DNA from 4 places in the Allobosea sp. PAMC 26642 genome. Region 3 is predicted to be linked to each of the others. Evidence: predicted binding sites of a transcription regulator. Region 3 holds the regulator's gene; each other region holds the start of a gene.

Region 1 (2,200 bases), 520 kb from region 3:
CTTCCTTCCGCGCCATATTCCCAGCGAGGAGGAGATCGCCGCCGAGGCGGCCGCCAAGGAAGCCCCAAAGAAGCTCGCCGCCGACCATACCGGCGCCGGCGTCATCCTGCTGGTCGAGGACGAGGACGCCGTGCGCGCGCTGAACGCCCGCATGCTGGTCTCGCGCGGCTACACCGTCCACGAGGCAGCCTCCGGCGTCGAGGCGCTCGACATCTTCATCAAAGCCGATGGCAAGATCGACCTCGTCGTCTCCGACGTGGTGATGCCCGAGATGGACGGCCCGACGCTGCTGGGCGAACTGCGCCAGCGTAACCCGGCGACCAAGGTCGTCTTCGTCTCCGGCTACGCCGAGGAGGCCTTCCGCAAGAACCTGCCCGACGGCGAGGATTTCCAGTTCCTGCCGAAGCCGTTCACGATGAAGCAGCTGGTGGAGACCGTGAAGGCGGCGATGGCGTAAACGGCCGCCGTCATTCTCGGGCGGAGCGGAGCGCAGACCCGAGAATCTCTTGCAGGAGATGGTCGGGTCGAGCCCGACCATGACGCGCGCAGATCACTCCGCGGCCGCCACCACGATCGTCTTGCGCTCTCGTTCTCCGACAGCTGCCCCATCCCCAGCAGCAACAACGGTCAGCCCGGGCACGATGGATGTGAGAATGCCTCTTCCCGCTCCTGACATCTCCTGTCAGCAGACAAGCTGCGGAGCTTGATGAGAACGAAAATAGAACTTGTCCCGCAGAACAAACCATGATCAATCTTCGCCATCGGCGCGGATTGAGATGTCCCCGCGCCCCTGCCATAAGGAGCGCGCACCGTGAATCAGGCTAACCTCAAGCTCGTGGAAGGCTCCTCGATGGACAAGGCCAAGGCGCTGGACGCAGCGCTCTCGCAGATCGAGCGCGCCTTCGGCAAGGGCTCGATCATGCGGCTGGGCAAGAACCAGCAGGCGATCGAGATCGAGACGATCTCCACCGGCTCGCTCGGGCTCGACATCGCGCTCGGCGTCGGCGGCCTGCCCAAGGGCCGCGTCATCGAGATTTACGGCCCCGAATCCTCCGGCAAGACTACTCTGGCACTGCACACCATCGCCGAGGCTCAGAAGAAGGGCGGCGTCTGCGCCTTCGTCGATGCCGAGCACGCGCTCGATCCGGTCTATGCCCGCAAGCTCGGCGTCAATCTCGACGACCTCCTGATTTCGCAGCCCGACACCGGCGAGCAGGCGCTGGAGATCACCGACACGCTGGTCCGCTCCGGCGCGATCGACGTTCTAGTCATCGATTCGGTCGCGGCGCTGACGCCGCGTGCGGAAATCGAGGGCGAGATGGGCGACGTCCAGCCCGGCCTCCAGGCCCGCCTGATGAGCCAGGCCCTGCGCAAGCTGACCGCCTCGATCTCGCGCTCGAACTGCATGGTCATCTTCATCAACCAGATCCGCATGAAGATCGGCGTGATGTACGGCTCGCCGGAGACCACCACCGGCGGCAACGCGCTGAAGTTCTACGCCTCGGTCCGGCTCGACATCCGCCGCATCTCGACGCTGAAGGACCGCGAGGAAGCGACCGGCAATCAGGTCCGCGTCAAGGTCGTCAAGAACAAGGTCGCGCCGCCCTTCAAGCAGGTCGAGTTCGACATCATGTTCGGCGAGGGCATCTCGAAGGTCGGCGAACTGGTCGATCTCGGCGTCAAGGCCGGCATGGTCGAGAAATCCGGCGCCTGGTTCTCCTTCGACAGCGTGCGCCTCGGCCAGGGCCGCGAGAACGCCAAGGCCTTCCTCAAGGCCAATCCCGAGATGGCCGCCAAGATCGAGGCGACGATCCGCCAGAACTCCGGTCTCGTCGCCGAGCGCATCCTCGACGAGGCGACGCCGACCGACGACGATCTCGACGAAGGCATGGCCTGAGCCGCTCGCGAGTTCGGCTACAATCACGGGCGGCGCTTTGGCGCCGCCCGTTTTCGTTTGGACCCCAACACCTTGCGTCGAGCTTTCTGGACAGGCGATGAGCGCCTGACTAGAACCGGTCTCCCCGCCGGGTTTCCCGGCCCCAGACCCCAAGACCAGAGCGCAGACTGCGATGAGCGGCGTCAATCAGATCCGGTCCACCTTCCTGGACTACTTCAAGAGCAACGGCCACGAGATCGTGCCGTCGAGCCCGCTCGTGCCGCGCAACGATCCGACCCTGATGTTCGCCAATTCGGGCATGGT
Region 2 (2,200 bases), 1.8 Mb from region 3:
AGCGCTCGGCAGCGCGCTGGACCGGCGACGGCTTCAGCTCCAGCCCGCGACCGGCCTGCGCCGGAGCGCGCGTATAGCAGCTCACGACCTCGTGCCCCTGCCCGATAATCTCGGTCAGCGTCGGCACGGCGAAATCGGGCGTGCCCATGAAGATGACGCGAAGGGTCATGTATTCGATACTACCTCAACCTTGCCGTCATTCCGGGCGCAGCGAAGCGGAGACCCGGAATCCATCGTATGACACTGCGTGCTCGATCATGGATTCCGGATCGGCGCCGCTGCGCGGCTTGTCCGGAATGACGCGTGTTCCTGCTCGTTTAGGCCGCGTTCTCGCGCTTGGCCATCTTGGCGAAGCGCTTGGTGACGCGCTCGCGCTTCAGGCGCGAGAGATGGTCGATGAAGAGCACGCCGTTGAGATGGTCGATCTCGTGCTGCAGGCAGGTGGCGAGGATGCCGTCGGCATCGATCGCCTGCGTCTTGCCCTCGAGATCCATGTAGCGGACCTTGATGGCGGCGGGCCTTTCGACCTCCTCGTAATACTCCGGGATCGAGAGACAGCCCTCCTCGTGGACGTTCATCTCATCGGAGGACCAGGTGATCTCCGGATTGATGAAGGCCATCGGATTGCGCGGCTGGGCATCGCGCTTTTCCTGCGCTTCCGCGTTTTCCTCCGCTTCGCTGTCCTCTGTCTCGCCAGCGGCACGCTTGGCGACGTCGAGCGTCACCACGCGCCAGGGGACGCCTATCTGGATGGCGGCAAGGCCGATGCCCGGCGCGTCATACATCGTCTCGAACATGTCGCCGACGAGGGTGCGGATTTCGGGCGTGATCTCCTCGACCGGGGTCGAGACCAGGCGAAGCTGGGCGTCGGGCAGGATGATGAGCGGGCGGATGGCCATGGAAGGGCTTCTGTGCGGTTTTTGGTGACGACCCGGCGACATAAGCCCTTGCGCGCGGCCGGTCAAACTGTTCCGCTTTCGTTCGAATTCATTCACCCGAATCGATTACCGTCTCACCATGAGAGAGATCGCCTTCATCCTGCTCGACCGCCCCGTGACCTGGGCGGAGGCGGCTTTCGGCTTCGTGGGCGTTAGCCTGCTGCTGCTCCTGATGGTCGTCGTTTCGTCCTGGCGGAACGCGCGCAGCCGCGCGATCGAGGCGGCGATGGCGGGCGAACGAACCCGCGAGATGGACGACAAGGTCGCCGAGATGAATCGCCTGCAATCCGAGCTCGCCGGCCGGATGCAGTCCATGGCCGAGATCCTGTCGACGCGGCAGGGCGACCTCGCCCGCCTCGTCGCCGACCGGATGGACGGCCTGAGTCACAAGGTCGGACAGGGGCTGGAACAGAATGTCCGCCAGACCTCGGAAAGCCTCGGCAGGCTTCAGGAGCGGCTCGCCGTGATCGACTCGGCCCAGAAGAACCTGACCGACCTGACCTCCGAGGTGGTGACGCTGAAGGACGTGCTCTCCAACAAGCAGGCGCGCGGCGCCTATGGCCAGGGCCGGATGGAGGCGATCATCCGCGACGGCCTGCCGGCCGGCTTCTTCGCCTTCCAGCCGCAGCTCTCCAACGGCAAGCGGCCCGATTGCATGGTGACGCTGCCCGGCGACGGGCGCGGGCTCGTCATCGACGCGAAATTCCCGCTGGAGAGTTTCACCCTGCTGCGCGAGGCGCGCGGCGAGGAGGCGAGGAAAGCCGCCGGCGCACGCGTGCGCAACGATGTCGGCGTGCATGTGAAGGACATCGCAGAGCGCTATTTCCTGCCCGGCGAGACCCAGGACATGGCGCTGCTCTTCGTGCCGTCGGAATCGATCCATGCAGACCTGCACGAGCATTTCGACGACGTGATCCAGAAGGCGCATCGCGCCCGCATCATGATCGTCTCGCCCTCGCTGCTGGCGCTGGCCATCCAGCTGATGCAGTCGCTGGTGCGCGACGCCCGGATGCGCGAGGAGGCGCAGGTGATCCAGACCGAGGTCGGCAAGCTGCTCGACGACGTCCGGCGGCTCGGCGAGCGCGTCGACCGTCTCGACAGCCATTTCCGCCAGGCCCAGGAGGACGTCGTCCAGATCAGGACCTCGGCCGGCAAGGTCACAGGCCGGGCCGAAAGGATCGGCGCGCTGGAGTTCGACGAGGCGAGGGCCGAGCCGACGCTGCCCTTTGCGAAAGGGGCGGCGCTCAAGGATGCGGCGGAGT
Region 3 (2,200 bases):
CTGGTGATGCCGGCCTTCGGGCAAGCGGCTCTGATTGGCTTCGCCGTGGCACTGCTTTGGGCCACGCTCTGGACAACGAAACTGCGGCTTCTGGCCGTCATACCCTTGTTCATCGGCGTAGCGGCCGCGGCCAAACCAGACAGGCCCGACATCCTGATCGAACGCGACGGCTCCGGCGTCTTGGTGCGCGGCACCGAGGGCCGGCTCGTGCTGGCCGGCAAGCCCAGCGCCTTCGTCCTGCAGCAATGGCTCACTGCCGATGGCGACGGCCGCCTACCGCAGGACGAAAGCCTGCGACAGGGCGCGGACTGCGACGGCCTCGGTTGCGTCGTCACGACCGCCGCCGGCCGCAAGATCGCCTATGCCCGCGACCGGCTGGCGATCGTCGAGGATTGCCGCCGGGCCGATCTTGTGATCACGCCCATCCCCTGGTCGGCGCCATGCCAGGCCAGGCTGATCGACCGGCTTGCGCTCGGCCGCAATGGCGCGACCGCTCTCGTCAGCTCAGGCGACGGCTGGCGCACCCTGACCGCGGAGCGCAACGACAGCCAGCGTCCCTGGAATCGAAGACCACCGCCAGCAGCAGCCCCTGCACTTACAGACTCGCCTCCGCTACGTCCGGCAACGGACATGGCCGACGCAGCGGACCTCGATCCGCATCAGTAGCGCCGCATCAGGTTGACGAGCCGGCCCTGGATCTTGACCCGGTCGGGACCCAGCACGCGCGTCTCATAGGCGGGATTGGCCGCCTCCAGCGCGATCGAGGACCCGCGCTTGCGCAGCCGCTTCAGCGTCGCTTCCTCGTCGTCGATCAGGGCGACGATGATGTCGCCCGTATTCGCGGTGTCCTGCCTGCGGATGACGACCGTGTCGCCGTCCAGAATTCCGGCCTCGACCATCGAATCGCCGCGCACTTCCAGAGCGTAATGCTCGCCGGCGCCCAGCATGTCGGCCGGCATCGCGACATTGTGGCTGCGGCTCTGGATCGCCGAGATCGGCGTGCCGGCGGCGATCCTGCCCATGACGGGAATCGTAATCGTGCCGCGTGCGTCGTCATCTGCCTGCGCCGTCACCGGCCGGCCCTTGCCGAGCCCGCCCTGAACGATCGAGGGGCTGAAACGGCCGCGTGGGGCCGGTGCCCCACCCACACCGTCGGGCAGCTTGATCACCTCCAAAGCTCGCGCCCGGTTCGGAAGCCGTCTGATGAAGCCCCGTTCCTCCAGCGCTATGATCAGGCGGTGGATACCGGATTTAGACTTGAGATCGAGCGCGTCCTTCATCTCGTCGAAGGAGGGAGGCACGCCGCTTTCGCGCAGGCGTTCCTGGATGAAGCGAAGCAGTTCGAACTGTTTGCGTGTCAGCATGGTCCCCGCCGGCGCCCAACGGCGCAGAATCGAAACAAATCACGAACACCATACAGGTTCGCGTTGTGTTCCGCAAGCAACGGACGGCGAATTGCTGGCATGTCTTACCGATCCGCTCTCCGGCAATCCTCAGCGCAGACGGATAAAGCGGCAGCGCTCGCCCTTATTTGCCGGCTCAGCAAAGACAGGCCTGATCGCCAGCGCGTCGGCGCGGGCGAGAATGCCCAGCATGGATGAATCCTGCTTAGCAAACGGCGTGACCTGCCAGCCGTCGATAGTCAGCGCCAGTTCGGCGCGAAGATAGTCCTCACGCTCATCGTTAGCCGGCATATCAATTTCGAGAATCCCCGGCTCGCTGCGGTCTCTGGCTGGATCAGGTATCCCAAGCAGCGCCTCGATCAGCGGGGTGACGAAAAGATGCCCGCAGACGATCGAGGACACCGGGTTGCCGGGCAGGCCGACGGCCACCATCTGGCCGAGCCGGCCCATCATCATCGGCTTGCCGGGCCGCATCGCGATCTTCCAGAAGCCGAGCGCCATGCCCTGGCGCTTCAGCGCCTCCTGCACGAGATCATGCGCGCCGACGGAGGCTCCGCCCAGCGTGATCACCACATCGGCGCCGGCAGTCTTCGCCTTGCCGATCTTCGCAGCGAGATCGTCATGGTCGTCGCGCGCGATGCCGAGATCGAGCGCCTGGCCACCGGCCTGCTCGACGATCGCCGCGAGCGAAAAACTGTTCGAAGCGACGATCTGGTCGGGCCCAACGGGCTCGCCCGGCAAGACGAGCTCGTCCCCGGTCGCCAGGATAGCCACAAGCGGACGGCGCCGCACCGACA
Region 4 (2,200 bases), 570 kb from region 3:
GTTGCCGAGCGCCGCATCGGGCTCGATCGTCTCGATCGCGGCCAGATCGACGCCGAGTTCGCTCATCGCCTGCGCGACGGGGCCCGTAAGCCCCAGATTGTTCAGCGCGTCCGCGAGCGAGCGGCCGATCAGGAACTCCAGCGACAGATAATAGACCCGCTTGCGGCCGGTCTGGTAGCTTTCGCGGGTCGAGCGCTGCCAGACCTCGATGACGTGGTCGCGGACCGCGAGAATGACGGCCGTCAGCCAGTCATGCGGCTGCGCGACCGACGGGTTCTTGCCGAGCGAGAAGGTCAGTTTCCTGATGATCTCGGCTTTGAGCGTCTCGACCAGATTCTCGGAGACGGTGGCGTCCGCGGCTGGTGTCTTGAAGGCGGTCTCGTTCAAGCGACTGAATCCCGTCAGGTTCGGAAGTGGCGAGTGTCAAGCCAACGTCCGATCCTGTCCAGCCGAAACCGCTGCGCTGCAGCATAAACACGACCTTCAAGGGCCGCCATATGGCTCGATGGTAAAGAGAAAGGCCGGTCGCCGCGCAACCGGCTCTGTCGCGGCTTTTGCTAGTTGGTCTGGGTGCGCGTTTCCTCGCGGGCGCCTAGACCGAGCTGCCTGGCGTTGGAAACCGCCGAATCGGTCATGCCCACAGCGCTCGTCCAGGCACTGCGCGTATAGGCGCCCTGATGAACGACGGCATCGTAGCCGATGGCGATCACCGCAATGATCAAAAGAATCCTGAACATGTGCATCCCTCCCGTGACGAATCTGTTTGGGCAACGCGAGCGACGGAAGGGAGTTCCCGCTCTGGGGCAATCGCGGTAGGCGCGACGAAAGGCCTCGGCGCTGGTTATGGCTCGGCGCGCTGCGGCGTGTCATAAGAACAAATCACGAACGAAAAGGCGACCCGATGTCCCCGCCCACGGTCATGCAGAAGCTGGAAATCCTGAGCGATGCGGCGAAATACGATGCGTCCTGCGCCTCCAGCAACACGACGAAACGGGATTCGCTGGGCTCGAAGGGCATCGGCTCGACCACGGGCTCCGGCATCTGCCATTCCTATGCGCCCGATGGGCGTTGCATCTCGCTGCTCAAGATCCTGCTGACGAATTTCTGCAGCTATGACTGCGTGTTCTGCATCAACCGCTCGTCGAGCAATGTCGCCCGTGCCCGGTTTTCGGTGGAGGAGGTCGTTGATCTCACGCTGAACTTCTACAAGCGGAACTACATCGAGGGACTGTTTTTGTCCTCGGGCATCATCCGCTCGCCGGACTACACAATGGCCGAGATGGTGCGGGTGGCCGAGAGCCTGCGCGTGACCCATGATTTTCGCGGCTACATCCATCTCAAGCTGATCCCGAGCGCGAGTCCCGATCTCGTCGCCCAGGCCGGACTCTTCGCCGATCGCGTCTCGATCAATGTCGAACTGCCGAGCGACATCTCGCTGAAGCGGTTCGCGCCCGAGAAGCAGTCGCGCGACATCCGCTCGGCGATGGGCGGGCTGAAGCTCAGGATCGACGAGAGCAAGGCCGAGCGGGCGAAGTCGCGGCGTGCGCCGGTGTTCTCGCCGGCCGGACAGAGCACGCAGATGATCGTCGGCGCGGACGGGGCGAGCGATGCCTCGATCCTGCAGCGCAGTGCCCAGCTTTACGGCGCCTTCGGCTTGCGGCGGGTATATTATTCGGCGTTCAGTCCGATCCCCGATTCATCGGCGCAACTGCCGCTGGTCGAGCCGCCCTTGATGCGCGAGCACCGGCTCTACCAGGCCGACTGGCTGACGCGCTTCTACGGGTTCGAGGTCGGCGAAATCCTCGATGCCGGCTCGGGAGAGATGCTGGATCTCACGGTCGATCCAAAGTTGGCCTGGGCGCTGCGGCATCGCGACCGCTTTCCTGTCGACGTGAACAAGGCCGACCGGGAGACGCTGCTGAGGGTGCCGGGTCTGGGGACGCGCAGCGTCGGGCGCATCCTCGCGATGCGACGGTTCCGGCGGCTGCGGCTTGAGGATATCGGCCGGCTGGCCCGTTCCCTGACGACCCTGCGCAACTTCATCGTGGCCGAGGGCTGGCGGCCCGGGGCGCTGCTCGACAGCGAGCGGCTGCGTCTGCATCTGGCGCCCCGCCCGCAGCAATTGTCGCTGCTGTGAAACCGCGCGCGGGAGGATAATCATGTCCGAGTCCCCGTTTGCACTTTTCTGGATCACGCGCTG

The links. The regulator LexA, encoded in region 3, represses DNA repair genes until DNA is damaged. The targets are predictions, from matches to a motif close to TGTTCNNNNTGTGTTCNG.
Region 1: the regulator LexA is predicted to act here: its motif matches at 709-726, upstream of recA (recombinase RecA).
Region 2: the regulator LexA is predicted to act here: its motif matches at 968-985, upstream of AXW83_RS24935 (DNA recombination protein RmuC).
Region 4: the regulator LexA is predicted to act here: its motif matches at 871-888, upstream of AXW83_RS09920 (putative DNA modification/repair radical SAM protein).

Annotation. Positions count from the first base shown of each region.
Region 1 covers NZ_CP014301.1:2,046,357-2,048,556, forward strand. Annotated here, with positions in the region: gene cckA (cell cycle histidine kinase CckA) at 1-457, shown strand, start outside; gene recA (recombinase RecA) at 812-1,897, shown strand; gene alaS (alanine--tRNA ligase) at 2,070-2,200, shown strand, end outside.
Region 2 covers NZ_CP014301.1:5,212,217-5,214,416, reverse strand. Annotated here, with positions in the region: gene fmt (methionyl-tRNA formyltransferase) at 1-169, opposite strand, end outside; gene def (peptide deformylase) at 318-899, opposite strand; gene AXW83_RS24935 (DNA recombination protein RmuC) at 1,018-2,200, shown strand, end outside.
Region 3 covers NZ_CP014301.1:1,529,786-1,531,985, forward strand. Annotated here, with positions in the region: gene AXW83_RS07155 (ComEC/Rec2 family competence protein) at 1-666, shown strand, start outside; gene lexA (transcriptional repressor LexA) at 660-1,364, opposite strand; gene AXW83_RS07165 (molybdopterin molybdotransferase MoeA) at 1,494-2,200, opposite strand, start outside.
Region 4 covers NZ_CP014301.1:2,097,387-2,099,586, reverse strand. Annotated here, with positions in the region: gene AXW83_RS09930 (glycogen/starch/alpha-glucan phosphorylase) at 1-387, opposite strand, end outside; gene AXW83_RS09925 (hypothetical protein) at 558-737, opposite strand; gene AXW83_RS09920 (putative DNA modification/repair radical SAM protein) at 902-2,137, shown strand.